One region of the Candidatus Clostridium stratigraminis genome, then DNA from elsewhere that is predicted to be linked to it. Evidence: riboswitches for the same ligand, from Rfam matches in the RefSeq annotation. Region 1 holds a riboswitch; the other holds the start of a gene.
What was found. A riboswitch is a leader RNA that binds a small molecule or an ion and turns the genes downstream of it on or off. The one in region 1 is predicted to bind thiamine pyrophosphate.
Positions count from the first base shown of each region.

Region 2: another riboswitch for thiamine pyrophosphate. It lies ahead of thiD (bifunctional hydroxymethylpyrimidine kinase/phosphomethylpyrimidine kinase); the one in region 1 lies ahead of thiT (energy-coupled thiamine transporter ThiT).

Region 1 is NZ_JBJHZZ010000007.1:32,936-40,718, reverse strand. Features, by position in the region: gene ACJDUG_RS11135 (ABC transporter ATP-binding protein) at 1-527, shown strand, start outside; gene ACJDUG_RS11130 (ABC transporter permease) at 528-1,280, shown strand; gene ACJDUG_RS11125 (HAMP domain-containing sensor histidine kinase) at 1,304-2,764, shown strand; gene ACJDUG_RS11120 (response regulator transcription factor) at 2,782-3,471, shown strand; gene ACJDUG_RS11115 (Mrp/NBP35 family ATP-binding protein) at 3,630-4,472, shown strand; gene ACJDUG_RS11110 (ferredoxin) at 4,560-4,748, shown strand; gene thiT (energy-coupled thiamine transporter ThiT) at 4,832-5,524, opposite strand; TPP riboswitch at 5,625-5,727, opposite strand; gene ACJDUG_RS11100 (hypothetical protein) at 5,778-5,957, opposite strand; gene ACJDUG_RS11095 (hypothetical protein) at 5,957-6,112, opposite strand; gene ACJDUG_RS11090 (PadR family transcriptional regulator) at 6,298-6,735, opposite strand; gene ACJDUG_RS11085 (DegV family protein) at 6,739-7,584, opposite strand.
Region 2 is NZ_JBJHZZ010000013.1:5,831-13,613, forward strand. Features, by position in the region: gene ACJDUG_RS14280 (DUF4349 domain-containing protein) at 1-162, opposite strand, end outside; gene thiE (thiamine phosphate synthase) at 285-902, opposite strand; gene thiM (hydroxyethylthiazole kinase) at 893-1,690, opposite strand; gene cytX (putative hydroxymethylpyrimidine transporter CytX) at 1,743-2,906, opposite strand; gene thiD (bifunctional hydroxymethylpyrimidine kinase/phosphomethylpyrimidine kinase) at 2,893-3,702, opposite strand; TPP riboswitch at 3,847-3,941, opposite strand; gene ACJDUG_RS14305 (hypothetical protein) at 4,162-4,326, shown strand; gene ACJDUG_RS14310 (ABC transporter ATP-binding protein) at 4,500-6,242, shown strand; gene ACJDUG_RS14315 (ABC transporter ATP-binding protein) at 6,242-7,783, shown strand, end outside.

The DNA.
Region 1 (7,783 bases):
ATACTGATTTTGAAAAAGCAATGAAAAGAGTAGGAGCAATTGTAGAAGATGCTTCAGCTTATGAATACATGAGTGCATATAATAATTTAAAGCTATCAGCAAGGCTATACTCAAATGTAAATAAAAAGGACATTGAAGAAGTTCTAGAGCTTGTGGGACTATCAAAATATAAAGATGAAAAGGTTTCTGACTTCTCTTTAGGAATGAAGCAAAGATTAGCCATAGCATCAGCTCTATTAGCCAGACCAGATTTTGTTATTTTAGATGAGCCAACTAATGGATTAGATATAGAGGGTGTAGTAGAAATAAGAAATGCTATAAAAGATTTGGCAGAAAGTAAAGGAATAAGCTTTTTTATTTCAAGTCATCAAATTCATGAGATTGAGCTTGTTTGTAACAGAGTAGGAATTATTTATAACGGAAGATTAATTCGAGAGGGTCAAGTTTCAGAAATTTTAAATAATAATAAAGAATCCTTAGAAGACTTCTTTATAAGACAGCTTAAAGAAAGCAGGATGGAGGCGTAAATGAATATTGTAATTAAAAACTCAATTAATGAGTTAAACAAGATGTTTTTAAGGAAAAAGAATGTATTCTTTTTATCTTTAACTGCAATAATTACATTGTTTTTTTCTATTGTCTTAAATTTATTTCAAAACAAGTTTGGGATTACAGCTGTTATTGGATCAAATTATTCCATAGCAGTATTAGGGTTTTTCGTAAAAATCTTTTTGCCATTATTCATATTTCTAGCTTCAGCAGATGTATTATCTGGCGAACTGCAGCATAAAACCCTAAAGCTTTCAATAACAAGGCCCATAAGCAGATTTAAGATATATCTATCTAAAAATCTTGCTATTGCAGCATATACAATAATTTACTTACTGGCAGTTTTTATAATCTCAAATTTAGGAGCCTTGTTTTTTAGCGTAAAAGGAGATATGGTTAGCGGGATTTTAAGAAGCTTCGCTGCATATGCCATAGATATTATTCCATGCGTAGTACTTACTACTACAGCAGTTTTTATAGCACAATTTTTTAAAAGCAGCAGTACCGCTTTAATAAGCAGTATTTTTATTTATATAGCACTATACTTTTTATCTATGTTTTTTCCAATGGTGCTTCGTTTAAGCTTTACGAATTATTTAGATTTGCACGTTTTATGGCTTTCAGGTAGTGTTGGGGTACTTAAAATTATAAATACCCTTATGATGGTTGTATCATATGGTATAATATTCTTTAGTGCAGGGTTTTATTTCTTTGATAAAAGGAATCTGTAGAATACAGGTTTAAGGTGATAGATATGTCCTTAAGAATAAGGCTGATAATTTCATATGTTGCAATGATAGTAGTTCCAATTGTTTTATCAATTATTACATCGATAATAATCATGGTTCTTTTTTTGAGAAGTGCTGCTGGAATTTACAACATTAATTTAACTATTAACCCCTATAAACAAATAATAGAAAAGGGTGTTAACTTATACAATGATATTAAAACAACTGCAGGAAGTAATCCGGAAAAATTTGAGGACAAAAGTTATATTTCTGAGCTAGACAGCAAATTAAGCAGGGTTAATTCAGGAATTATAATTAGGAAAAATAATGAAGTTATATACAATTCTAAAATTCTTGATAACTCTCCAATTATAAAAAATCTACCTAAGTTTGGCAGAAGTGACGAAGATAAAGTTGATCGCATGGAGCTGCGAGGGGATTCCTCATTAATAAGACAGCAGGATTTTTATTTTAAAGATAAAAGTGAAGGGACTATTTTTTTAGTTACTTATATTGGTCCCCTAGAGAAAATAATAGAAAGACTTATTACTACAATAATTATTGCAATTATACTTATTTTAATTTTAACTGATGGAGTCCTAACCTTTTTAGTTTCTAGAAGCGTTTTTAAACCTATAGAAGAATTAAAAAATGCAGCTAATCAAATTAAAGAGGGAAATTTGGACTTTGAAATAAAGACAAATGCTAAAGATGAAATAGGAGAACTTTGTCTAGCCTTCGAAGAAATGCGGGGTAAACTCAAAGAGTCTGTAGATATGCAATTCCAATATGAAAATAATAGGAAGGAATTGATTTCTAATATTTCACATGATTTAAAAACACCTGTTACAGCCATTAAAGGCTATGTTGAAGGCATTATGGATGGAGTAGCGGCATCACCTGAAAAGATGGATAAATATATTAAGACCATTTATAGCAAAACTACTGATATTGACAGGCTCATTGATGAATTATTTTTATTTTCAAAGCTTGATTTAAATAAACTTCCCTTTAATTTTGAAATAACTGACATTACTTCTTATATGCTAGATTGTGTGGAAGAACTTCAATTAGATTTAGAAAAGAAAAACTTTGAATTAATATATCACAATTATATTAAGGGCAGCAGTACTGTTTTAGCTGACAGAGAGAGAATAAAAAGAGTAATTACTAATATTGTAGAAAACGCTATTAAGTACACAAAAAAAGATAAAGGAAAAATTGAAATAAATTTAAGTGAAAATAATAACTATATACAATTTCAAATTAAAGATAATGGGCAAGGTATTCCGGAAAAAGATATTCCATATATTTTTGATAGATTTTTTAGAGCAGATTTATCAAGAAATACATTAACTGGAGGCAGCGGGCTTGGACTTGCAATTGCAAAGCTAATTATTGAGGAACATGGCGGTAGAATTTGGGCTGAGAGCACTGAAGGAATAGGAACAAGTATATATTTTACATTAAGACAGAAAGATATATAAAAAGGTAGTGGGATAATATGAAGAAAATACTCATAATTGAAGATGAAAGAAGCATTGCAGAGCTTGAAAGAGATTATTTAGAAATTGATGGTTTTCAAGTTGAAATTGAGGAAGATGGGGAAAAAGGTCTTAATCGAGGAAAGAGCGGGGATTATGCTTTGATAATCCTGGACTTAATGCTGCCTAGAATGGACGGTTTTGAAATATGCAAGCAGATACGCTTAGAAAAGGATATTCCAATTCTTATGGTATCGGCAAAAAAAGAGGATATTGATAAAATAAGAGGCTTGGGCCTGGGTGCTGATGATTACATAACAAAACCTTTTAGCCCAAGTGAATTAGTAGCAAGGGTAAAGGCCCATCTATCAAGATATGAAAGACTTATGGGTAAAACAGATAATAAAAAGGAGGAAATTAGAATAAGAGGCCTTTTCATAGATAAGGTTTCAAGAAGAGTTTTTATAAATAACAAGGAAGTAACTCTAACTGCAAAAGAATTTGATCTTTTAACACTTTTAGCTATGAATCCTAATAGGGTATTTAGCAAGGAGGAATTATTTGAACGTATTTGGGACTTGGATTCTATAGGTGATATAGCTACAGTTACTGTTCACATTAGAAAATTAAGGGAGAAAATCGAAGCTGATCCCTCCAACCCTCAATACGTAGAAACTTTATGGGGAGCAGGATACAGGTTTAAAATATAAATGATATTTATTTTCATTAGAAAGTGTTATAATGTTATTATCTTAAAAGGAATACAGGAGGCACAATGATTAATAATCATTGTGTACAGAATAAGGAATACAGGAGGCGTAACAATTGATAATTGTTACGTACAAATAAGGAATACAGGAGGGTTTATATGAGCAAATGTGATAACTGTGCTAGTAAAGGAAAATGCGGCAGCAATGAAGCTACCTGTTCTGCATTAATTCCTAGCTACGGCAGCATTAAAAATATAATTGGAGTAATGAGTGGGAAAGGCGGAGTAGGTAAATCTACTGTTACAGGTATTCTTGCAACTAAGCTTAGAAGTCTTGGATACAAAGTTGGAGTTTTAGATGGTGATATAACAGGACCTTCTATGCCTAGATTCTTTGGTATAAATGAAAAGAGAGCAGATATAGTCCAAGGTAAAACTGAAGAAGAGGCTAAATTTATTCCAGTTGAAACAACTACTGGGATAAAGGTAATTTCTTTAAACCTATTAACAGAGGAAGAAGAACAACCAGTCATTTGGAGAGGTCCAGTGCTTACTGGCGTTATGACTCAAATGTTTAGAGATACTGAATGGGGAGAACTTGACTATCTATTAATAGATATGCCTCCTGGAACAGGGGATTTAGCACTTACAGTTATGCAGAGCATTCCTCTTAATGGTGTTGTAATAGCAGCTACTCCACAGGATATGGTTACTATGATTGTTAAAAAGGTAGTTATTATGGCACAAAAGATGAAGATAAGGGTATTTGGTGTTGTAGAAAATATGTCTTATATTAAATGTGGAAACTGCGGTGAAAAGCTAAAGGTATTTAGTAAAAAATCCGGCAAAGAACAGGCGGAAATCTTAGGAATTCCTTTAATAGCAGAGCTTCCAATTGACCTTGACTTAGTAGAAAGCATGGAAAGTGGAAAAATTGAAGACTTTATTAATCTATCCTCAGAATATAATGACTTATTAAGAAACTTCATGACCCTACAATAATTTTTGTTATAATTAGTTTAATATAGGAAACAATATTATTGTTAATTATAAATTTTTGCATTTTCTTTAAGAAAGAGGAGGATTTTTATGAAAGCTTATGTTGATAAAGAGACTTGTATTTCCTGTGGATTATGTCCATCCTTATGCCCTGAGGTTTTTGAAATGGAGGATGACGGCAAGGCTGGTGTTATTACTGATACAGTTCCAGCTGATGCTGAAGGAAGTGCTAAGGAAGCAGAAGAGTCCTGCCCGGTAAATGCTATTTCTGTATCCTAAAGAATATTAAAGACACTGAATTTTAATAGTTCAGTGTCTTTTTTAAAAATAATATAATAATTTTAGGTTTCTTGAGCTAAAAATTAATTTTTAACTGAAGATATATTTTGCTTATTTATTACTGAAAATATTTGTTTTAAAGGCAGTATAGCAAGTACAATTAAGCAGAGAATTGCATCTGGTGCAAGGTAGCCGAAATTATAGAAAAAGGAGTAATAAGCTGCAGACATACCTTGGGGAGCATAGCTGCCGTAGAATATAAGACCAGATATAAAATGAAAAATAAATCTTACAGCAATAGATATAAGTACTCCAGCAAGCATGGTGAACTTTGACTTATTTCTAAAATAGCCAGCTATACCAATAGCAGAAAAAGCTAAAGGATAATCAAAAAGAACTTGCACAGGATGTAATATATATGGTGCTAGAATAAAATCAATTACTCCAAAAATAATTCCTGTAAGAAAACCAATTTCTGGTCCATAAAATAGGGCAATAATAAAAATGGGTACCATACTTCCTAGTGTGGCACTGCCACCCATAGGAGCTTGATAAAATTTAACCATTTTTAAAACTGCTCCTAATGCAAGAGCAACCCCCACATTTGTAATTATTGAGGTTGAGAACTTAATATTTTTTACTTTAATAAAAATAACTGCTAATATTATTAAACCAATAATAGCGAAAATTGCCGATGGATGTTTGGGGACATCTGCAAACCCTTGACTAATACCACTAAAATCAATTCCTGAAAATTTTAAACTAAAACCATTCATACAAACTCTCCTCTTTTCTTTGTTGTGAAAGAAACGCCTTAGATAATATCGCCACACTATTAAGTAAAATAAAAAAACCGTATTTTGGAATACGGTTTTATATCTAACAAAATCGCTTTCCTACGCTGGTATTAACCAGATCAGGTATGAGGGTTATTGGATTAAATCCTTTTCTCAGCCTATAGGCACCCCTAGCACAAAAATATTTATTTACATCCATTATAATATATTTAGCAGCTTTTAACAATAATTTTTAAATTATAATCTGACCAATTGTGTGGTTAACCATTTGAAGCTTACTAGGCTCAAAGTTAATAGTAGAACCAGCTTTTACATTCGAAGGTAAATGAGCTAAACCGATGCTGATGTTTCTACCATCAGGAAGGGAAACATATGCTTCAGTACTAAACACTTCAATTACTATTCCTTGCATTAGCGTTCTTTCCTATTCTTAATAGTTTTATCGATGTCATGAGCATTAGTTAGGCTATTATCCATTATATCTATTCCTTCACCAACTGGTCCTTTTCTCTTGTTTGCCATAGGTACCTTTCCTACAATACCTTTTTTGCTTTTTCCTGTAGCCATTTCATCAGCTCCTAATTTAATATAAACTATATTAAATATTAAAAAGGTTTATATATTTAATATAGTAATCATAATTATTTTTGACTATTGTCTTTTAATTATTCAATTAAATTAAAAGTTAGTAATACTTTGAGGGCTATTTGAAAAAAATTAATTTGTAATATAAAAGTTAGAGAAACATCGGGTTATTTATTATATAAGTCATTATAAATAATTTTAAAAACCTCTAGTGCTTCTTCAATTTTTTCCTTCAAAAGTGTTTTCTTACTTTCAAATTCTTTAATTCCTTCTTCCGTTAAGGTGTATATTTTTTGTATTTTCTTTTTTTCATCATCCCACTTACCAATAACAAGATTATTTTTTTCAAATTTTTTCAATAGGGGATATATGCCTCCAGTACTAGGAATCCAGTTGCCGTTGGTATTTTCTCCGATTTTATGTGATATATCATTACCATTTGTGGGACCTAAGCTTAGAATATAGAGAACATATAAAGGAAGAAGGCCCTTTGTAAAAACTTGACCAACAGCCTCTTTCTCGTTTTTAATCCTTTTAAGCTCATTTAGTTTTTGCTTATATTCCTCATAAAGCCGCTTTTCTTCAGCTTTTATATCTCTATCCAACTATTACACATCCCTTACTACAACCACTCCTAAAAGGCCTGGGCCAGTATGAACACCTAAGGCAGGACTTATATCTCCAAAATGAAGAGCAGTTAAATTGGCTTCGCCTAAGAAGGAATCATAAAGCTTTTTACCTTCCTCTAGGGCACCTCCTTGCAGAACAAAAAGCTTTGCTTTGGTAGTTTTAATTGTCTCTTTAGCAATATCTATTAATTTATTTATAGACTGCTTTCTTCCCCTTACTTTTGCATAAGTAAAATATTTACCCTCCTCATCAACTGATATTATTGGCTTTATATGAAGAAATTCTCCAATAGTAGCAGACACTTTACCTATTCTGCCGCCTTTTTTTAAATATTCTAGGGTTTCTACCACATAGTATACCGAAATGCGACTTTTAATAGAGGGGAGCTCATCTACTATCTCTTCAAAACTTTTACCTTCATTTATAAGATTACCGCATTCCTCAACTATTGCACCCAATCCAGCAGAAAGGGTTTTGGAATCAAATAAACAGGTTATTAAATTTGGATGATTCTCACTTACAAGCTTAACTGCATTAAAGGTCCCAGATAAGCCTGAAGAAATTGTTATAGCAATAACATGAGTAAAGTCTTCCATTTCAAGTGTGCTATAAATGTTTTCCATATCTTGAATTGAAGGCATTGAGGTAGTTGGGATTTCTATATTTAGGTAGTCATACACCTCTTTAGGAGTAATATTAACCCGGTCTATATACTCTTTCTCCTTATAAATAATTCTTAAAGGCATTATTTTTACATTGTATTTATTTATTAACTCTACTGTTAAATCACAGGAACTATCAGAAATCAAAGCTATTTTACTCAAAATATTTACAACCTCCATATAAATTATTAGTATTATTATATATCACTATTGATATCATTATCAATAGTGATAATGATATGTTATACATTATAATTAAAATATTTATTAGAGTATTAATACCATTACAATTTAAAGCTTCGAAAATGATTGTAAACCATTAGATTTAGAATTATAATTTTCAGTAGATATATAAAAAATG
Region 2 (7,783 bases), on a different contig from region 1:
GGATATAGATAAATTAGAATTAGCAGATTGGTCTTGAGCATTTAAACCGCTGGCAGCTTGTGGGGCAGTACTAACTGAGTTTTTAGAGGCACTCTTACTGCCACATCCTGTAAATAATAATATTATTACTAATATAATGTAAATAAACTTTATTTTTTTCACATTAAAACCTCCTCATTAAGGTTCATAATTTTACTTATATATACGTGCTAGAAATCAAAAGGATACCATAAAATAAAAAAATAGGAAGTAATCTTCCTATTTTAATGCTCACTTTCATGTTTTTAAAATAAACTTTTTAATAATTTTGAAGCTTCCTTAATATCCTTTTCGCCTAAAATGGCTGATACGATAGCTGCTCCATCTGCTCCGGCTCTTAAGATATCTTTAAGATTGTATTTATTAATACCACCGATAGCTACTTTAGGTATTTTAATTGAACCACACACCTCTCTAAGTCCATTAAGTCCTATAGGCTTATTAATGTCCTTTTTTGTTCCAGTATAAAATACGGTTCCTACACCCACATAATCAGCACCATTTCCTTCTGCCTCTTTGGCCTCTTTTACATCTTCTACTGAAATACCTATTATTTTATTCTTACCTAGTATCTTTCTTGCTATTTGAATTGGCATATCACTTTGCCCAAGATGTACTCCATCAGCATCAATGGCCTGTGCTATATCTATTCTATCATTTATAACTAGAGGAACCTTATAATAATCAGTTACCTCTTTTACCTCAGACGCAATATTGTAAAAAGCTCTAGTGGAAATATCTTTTTCTCTTATTTGAATAAAAGTTACTCCACCTTCTATAGCTTCACTTACAGCGTCCTTTAAACTCTTGTTCCCTAAAAAAACTCTATCAGTAACTAAATATAGTCTATAATCTATTTCCATATTACCTTTCCTTCCTTTGCGTATCTTTCTTCAGAAAGTAAATAAACATTATCTATTAGCTTTGTTCTAAAGCTCCCTGGAAGCTGAACCTCCTTAAAAGCTGCTTCACCTGCTAAGTTTATAGAAAGTACTGCATTTACTACAGCAATAAAGCTGTCTTTTTCTGCACCAACAGCAGCACTGCAAAGAGCTCCAAGCATGCAGCCTGCTCCTGTAATCTTCGTAAGCATTTCTACTCCATTTTGAATAATAGCCACTCTTTCACCATCTGTAATAATATCTTCCTTACCTGTTGCTGCCACAACGCAGTTGTACTTTTGAGCTAGGTCTACACATGCCTTTTCAAGACCTTCTCCATCATCAACTGAATCTACTCCCCTTGTCTTTGAAGCTTGTCCTGCTAAAAATTTTATTTCCCCGCCATTTCCTTTAATTACATCAATTCTCCCAAGCTCCAGCATCCTTTTTATAACTAAGTTCTTTCGTGGAATTGCTGAGCAGGCAACTGGATCAAGCACAACAGGCACCTTATTAACCTTTGCAGAAATACTTGCTAGTACTGCTGCTTCCTCTTGTTCCTTAGTTAAGGTTCCTAAATTTATATATATAGCTGAAGATATTGCTGCAAAATCATAAGCCTCATCGTAGGCTTCAACCATTGCAGGTGATGCCCCAAATGCTAATAAAATATTTGCACAGTCATTTACAGTAACGTAATTTGTTATTGCTTGTACTAGTGGAACCTTATTTCTTACCTTTGTAATAACACTTGCAGCTTCTTTAATCATACTAATCTTCTCCTTTAAAAAATTATTATTTTTATTTGTGTTAACAAGTACCTTAATTTTTCTGAATTAAAGGCTTATTAATTAATTTCCTTGGTAAATAATAAATAACTATCAAAATAACAAATACCAATAGCGTAGGTATACCAAAGGCAACTTTATTAAAATAGTTGTAAATCAATGTACCCAATGCAGCAGTCAAAAGACCAATAATATTTAAACCCTTATTGCTCCAGTTCCCTTTTAAGGCATATTCTGAAAATACAATAATATAAACTGGTACAAATATGCTTCCAATTGTTAAAAGGAAATTTTGATAGCCTTCAATTGGGAAAATAAAAGCTATAATAGTTGCAATTATTGAATACAAAATTATATAATTATTTTCATTTTTAATTTTAATAATTTGTTTAGATGAAATAACTGCTGAAAAAATATCCATGAAAGTTGTAGTTACAGTTGATAGCACAATCACCAATGTAGCTGCAGCACTAAGACCAGTACCAGCTATAAACACTATTACATCCTTTCCTGATTTAACGGTGATTAAAAGACCTAAGGCATACATCAATACGCTTCCAAAAAAGTAACCCAAAAAGCTCCAAATAAGCACCCCCTCTTTGCTCTCTCCATCCTTTGCATAGTCTCCTATAAGAGGAAGCCAGGATACAGGCATTGCAATGGCAAGTTCTATAGCAGTAGTAAAACTCATAGTACCGTTTATTGCTGCAGGGGCAGAACCTTGAACCTTAAAGAACATTAATATGCAAACAATGATTAATACCACTACAGATATATCATTTACAAGTTTTGAATAGTTATTAAAGGAATAAGCCCATATAAACACTGCCAGTGCCATAAATAAAAGAGAGAAGTTAAAGCTTAAGCCAGGTATAACACTGTTTAAAGCACGCCCCCCTTGAATTATCATAATGGCCGACCAACCTATTAGCTGAAGTATATTTAAAAGTGCAATAATCTTAGCACCAATACTTCCCATAGAGTCTCTAACCTTATCCATTGCATTCTTGCTATCTCTAAAGGAAATATATCCTCCAAAGGCTAAAAAGGCAGTACCAATTAGGTGTCCTATAATAATTGCTAAAAGGCCCTTTGTTAAACCTAGGGGAGCTATAATGCCCCCAGTATAGATTTCAGTTATTGATATTGCAGCTCCAACCCATAGTAAAAACATTGATGAATTTTTAATCTTCTTCATAGGAAACTCCTGCTTTCTTATAGACTTCTACAAAATGACCAACTGGCCCTACTCCTTTACCAATAGGAAATGAATTTTCGATAGCCTTAGTAATATACTCCTTTGATAAAATCACAGCTTCTTTTACTGATAATCCCTTAGCTATATAAGACGCAATAGCTGAGGAAAGTGTACATCCTGTTCCATGAGTATTATTAGTGGCTATTCGGTGCCCATTAATAGTTAGAAACTTATCTTCTGTTAATAGTACATCATTAGCATCATTGCATCTATGTCCACCCTTCACTAGAACATTTCTTACACCTAATTTATTAATATCTAATGCTGCAAGCTCCATTTCCTTTTGACTTGTAATTTTAAGCTCTGTTAAAGCCTCTGCCTCAGGAATATTTGGAGTAACTATATCAGCAATTGCAATAAGATTTTTAAGCTCATTTACTGCCTCAGGTTTCAAAAGAAAATAACCGCTCTTAGATACCATTACTGGATCAAGCACTATATTTTTTGCTTTATATTTTATTAGAAGCTCTCTTATAACCTTTATAATTTCTGCATCTGAAACCATTCCTATCTTTACTGCATCTACTTCGATGTCCTCAAAAATGCACCTTATTTGCGCCTCTATAACCTTTTTATCTATTTCTTGGACTTCATATACCCCTGTGGTATTTTGTGCCGTAACAGCAGTAATAACGCTCATGCCATAAACGCCTAAGGCACTCATGGTTTTTAAATCTGCCTGTATTCCTGCTCCTCCACAGCTGTCTGAGCCAGCTATTGTTAATACTTTTTTCATTTTTTCCTCCTTTTAGTCGGAACACTGAGTAGTTTAAGACCACTCGCTTCCGTTCACAAACTGCCCGTTAAAGCCCATTTAGGGCTTTAACCTCCTATAAAGTAAAAAAATGTGCTGCAAGGCAGCACATTGAATTAGACATTTGGCTAATTTTGTTACGCTCCCTTCGTTGGTACTAACCAAATCAGGTTCTAAGGGTTGGATTTTCCTCTCAGCTAAAAGCACCCCTGCTAAAAATATTCTATTAGTTACAATGTCATTTTACATAATTACATAAAATATTTCAATATAATAATATAATTTTGTACTTAATATCATATATAATAAATAGATTATTAAGAACATATTCTAAATTTACACAATATTTTAACAAATTTTTTATAAAATTATTGACAAAAGTTGTAAAGGGTTGTATTATATTTAAGAAGTTATTTTTAATTATAAAAGGAGGTAGGAAAAATGTTAGTAAATATGTCAGCTGTAGAAAGACAAAAAATGAACGGCGTAAATAACAGAGCTAATGGCAGTGCTATGTCCATTAAAGGAATTAGTGCGGCATTTAGTGGCATATTATCTAAATTTTCATATGGTAGCCCTGCCTTCGTATCGGTGACCACACCTTGATACTAAACGGTTTTTCATTAATATGAAATACTGGTCATGGGCTGCAAAAACCCATGGCCTTTTTATTTGAATTTTATAAGAAACTAACTTATAAGATTAGTAAGCCATGGGATAACCATGGTTTTTTCATTCTAACAAAAATTTAACTTAAAGTATGAAGGGGGGATATTAGAATGAAACCAATTCTTAAATATGTGTGGAGATACAAATGGATGGTTATAATCCCATCACTTGCAATGACATTAGCCATAGCATTAGATATGTTTAACCCATATCTCCAGAAAGAAATTACTGATAAGGTATTTATAGGAGGTGAAAATAATCTTTTATGGATTATCCTTCTTGGATTCTTATCTATAACCCTAAGCAGAGCTGTGCTTGGTTATGTTAAAGAATATCTGTTTGATGTACTGTCTGCAAAAATTAGTATAGATATTAAAAAGGATTTATTTGACCATATTCAAACTCTGCCCTTTAGCTATTTTGACAATATGAACACTGGAGAGCTTATGTCAAGAATAGGTGAAGATGTAGATAATGTATGGAGAAGTGTCTCCTTTGGTATAAGATTATTTATAGAAAATGCCATATATTTCATAGTAGCTTCTGCTATACTCTTCTTTTTAAATTGGAAGCTGACTATAGTATGTCTTATAGGAATGCCTCCTATAGCTTACCTTGCACTTAAATTTGAAAAGAAAATCGGAGAATCCTATGGAAAATTAAGCGATCAAGGCGTTATATTAAATACTGCTGCCCAGGAAAATATAGCAGGTGTAAGATTGGTTAAGGCCTTTGCTAGAGAAAAACATGAAATATTGAAGTTTTTAAAGCTTAATAAGGAAAACTTCAATTTAGGCATGGAGCAGAACCGAATAATTGCAGATTACTTTCCTCCAATTGAATTTTTAACAAATATATCAATAGTGCTGCTGGTTGCAGTTGGTGGAATATTTGTTATGAAGGAATCAATGTCTTTAGGTACTTTAGTGGCCTTCAGCGGATATATCTGGATGCTTGTGTGGCCTATGAGAATGCTTGGCTGGCTTACAAATTTAATTGCTCAAACTAATGCTTCTGCAAAAAAGATTGCAAAAATTATGGATATAAAGCCTAACATTACGGATAGTGAAGACTCCTTAAGGCTGCCTATTATTCGAGGAGATATAGAATTCAAAAACGTATCCTTTAAATACAAAGAAGATTATGTATTAAAAGATGTAAATTTAAAAGTAAAGGCTGGCAGCACTGTAGCCATAATGGGAACTACAGGTTCTGGCAAATCCTCAATAGTTAATCTTATAGGCAGATATTATGATGTAAGTGAGGGTGCAATTTATATTGATAACAATGATATTAGACAGGTAAATTTAAAAGATTTGAGAAGTAAAATGTCCGTAGTTCAGCAGGATACTTTCTTATTTTCAGCTAGTATTGAAGAAAATATTCGATTTGGAAGTGAAAATGCAACTATGGAGGAAATAAAAGAAGCCTGCAGATTAGCCTGTGCTTTAGATTTTATTGAGGAATTAGAAAGTAACTTTGATACCATGATTGGTGAAAGAGGAATAGGTCTATCAGGTGGTCAAAAACAGCGTTTATCCATTGCTAGAGCTCTTATAAGGAATTCCAATATTTTAATATTGGATGATGCAACCTCAGCGCTAGACATGGAAACTGAATATAGACTTCTTAAAAACTTAAATGAAAGTCATAAAGCTGCTACAACCTTTATAATAGCTCATAGAATTTCAGCGGTAAAAAATGCTGATCAAATCCTGTATGTTGAAGATGGTCATATAGTTGAAAGTGGAAAACATGATGAGCTTATAGCTAAAAAGGGCAAATACTACGATATATACTGTGAGCAGTTTAAAGACTTTAACGAAATACACGATGAAGTGGAGGTGGTATAATGGCTAGAAACACCACAAGACAAGATGAAGATTTAAAAAGACTCTCTAATTATGAAATGACAGCTAGGCTTTTTGGATATCTTAAGAACTATAAGTTGAAGATTTTCATAGTTTTAATTCTACTAATTTTAGTGATGCTAGTTAACATTATTAATCCTTTTTTGCTTAAGGAAGCCATTGATAATAATATTAAAAACAATGATGTCAAAGGTCTCTTAATGCTAGGAGTCTTTATGGTTATTATCAATTTCTTAGCAATGATTGCCTCCAGAATAAGAATGATTAAGATGGCAGCCGTTACAAATGATATACTTTTGAAAATAAGACATGATTTATATACTCATATTCAAAAGCTTTCTTTTTCCTTTTTCGATAATAGACCTGTAGGAAAGATACTTGCAAGGGTAATTGGTGATGTTAATTCCCTTCAGGATTTATTTAATAACAGTGTAACAAACTTTATTCCACAGGTATTAACTATAATTTGTGTAGGAGCAATGATGTTTTATTTAAATGTAAAGCTTGCTCTTGCATCTATAATTCTTTTGCCCGTACTTGGAATATGTATGTTTTCCATTGAGACCTTTTCAAGAAAAAGATGGCAGGAATATAGAAGAAAGCGATCTACCTTTAATGCCTATACACATGAAGATTTCTCAGGTATAAGAGTTGTAAAAGCCTTCGCCAGTGAAGAAAGGACTTCGCGAAATTTTCTTCAATTAGTAAAGGATATGATGAATTCCTTTATAAGTGCCGTTAAGTTAAACGACTTATTTTGGCCTTTGGTAGATACCTCTTGGGGAGTAGGAACTGTTATAGTCTACTGGTACAGTGCAAAGCTTATTGGTGATAATTCCATTTCTCTAGGAACTATTATAGCCTTTACCATGTATATAGGAATGTTTTGGAGACCAATTCTTGAAATAAGCAACTTTTATAACACCTTGATTATGAATCTTGCTGCTGCTGAAAGAATCTTTGAAATAATGGATATTAAGCCTGATATTATAGATATTAGCAGTGCAATAAAAATGCCTAAAATAAAAGGTCAGGTAGAGTTTAAAAATGTTACCTTCGGATATGAGGATGGTACAGTAGTGCTAGACAATGTAAGCTTTAAAATAAATGCTGGAGAAACAATAGCCTTAGTTGGACCCACAGGAGCTGGTAAAACTACAATTGTAAATTTAGTAAGCCGCTTCTATGATACTTTAGTAGGTGATGTTCTTTTCGACGGTAAGGATGTTAAGAATGTGGAACTGGAATCCTTAAGAAGCCAAATGGGAATAATGCTGCAAGATACCTTTTTATTCTCTACAACTATTAAAGAAAATATAAGATATGGAAGGCTGGATGCAACAGACGATGAAGTTATAGCAGCTGCAAAGGCAGTAAGTGCTCATGATTTCATAATAAAACTTGAAAATGGCTATGATACTGAGGTAAATGAAAGAGGTTCTAGGCTTTCAGTAGGGCAAAGACAACTGATCTCCTTTGCTAGAGCTCTCCTTGCTAATCCTAGAATATTAATATTAGATGAA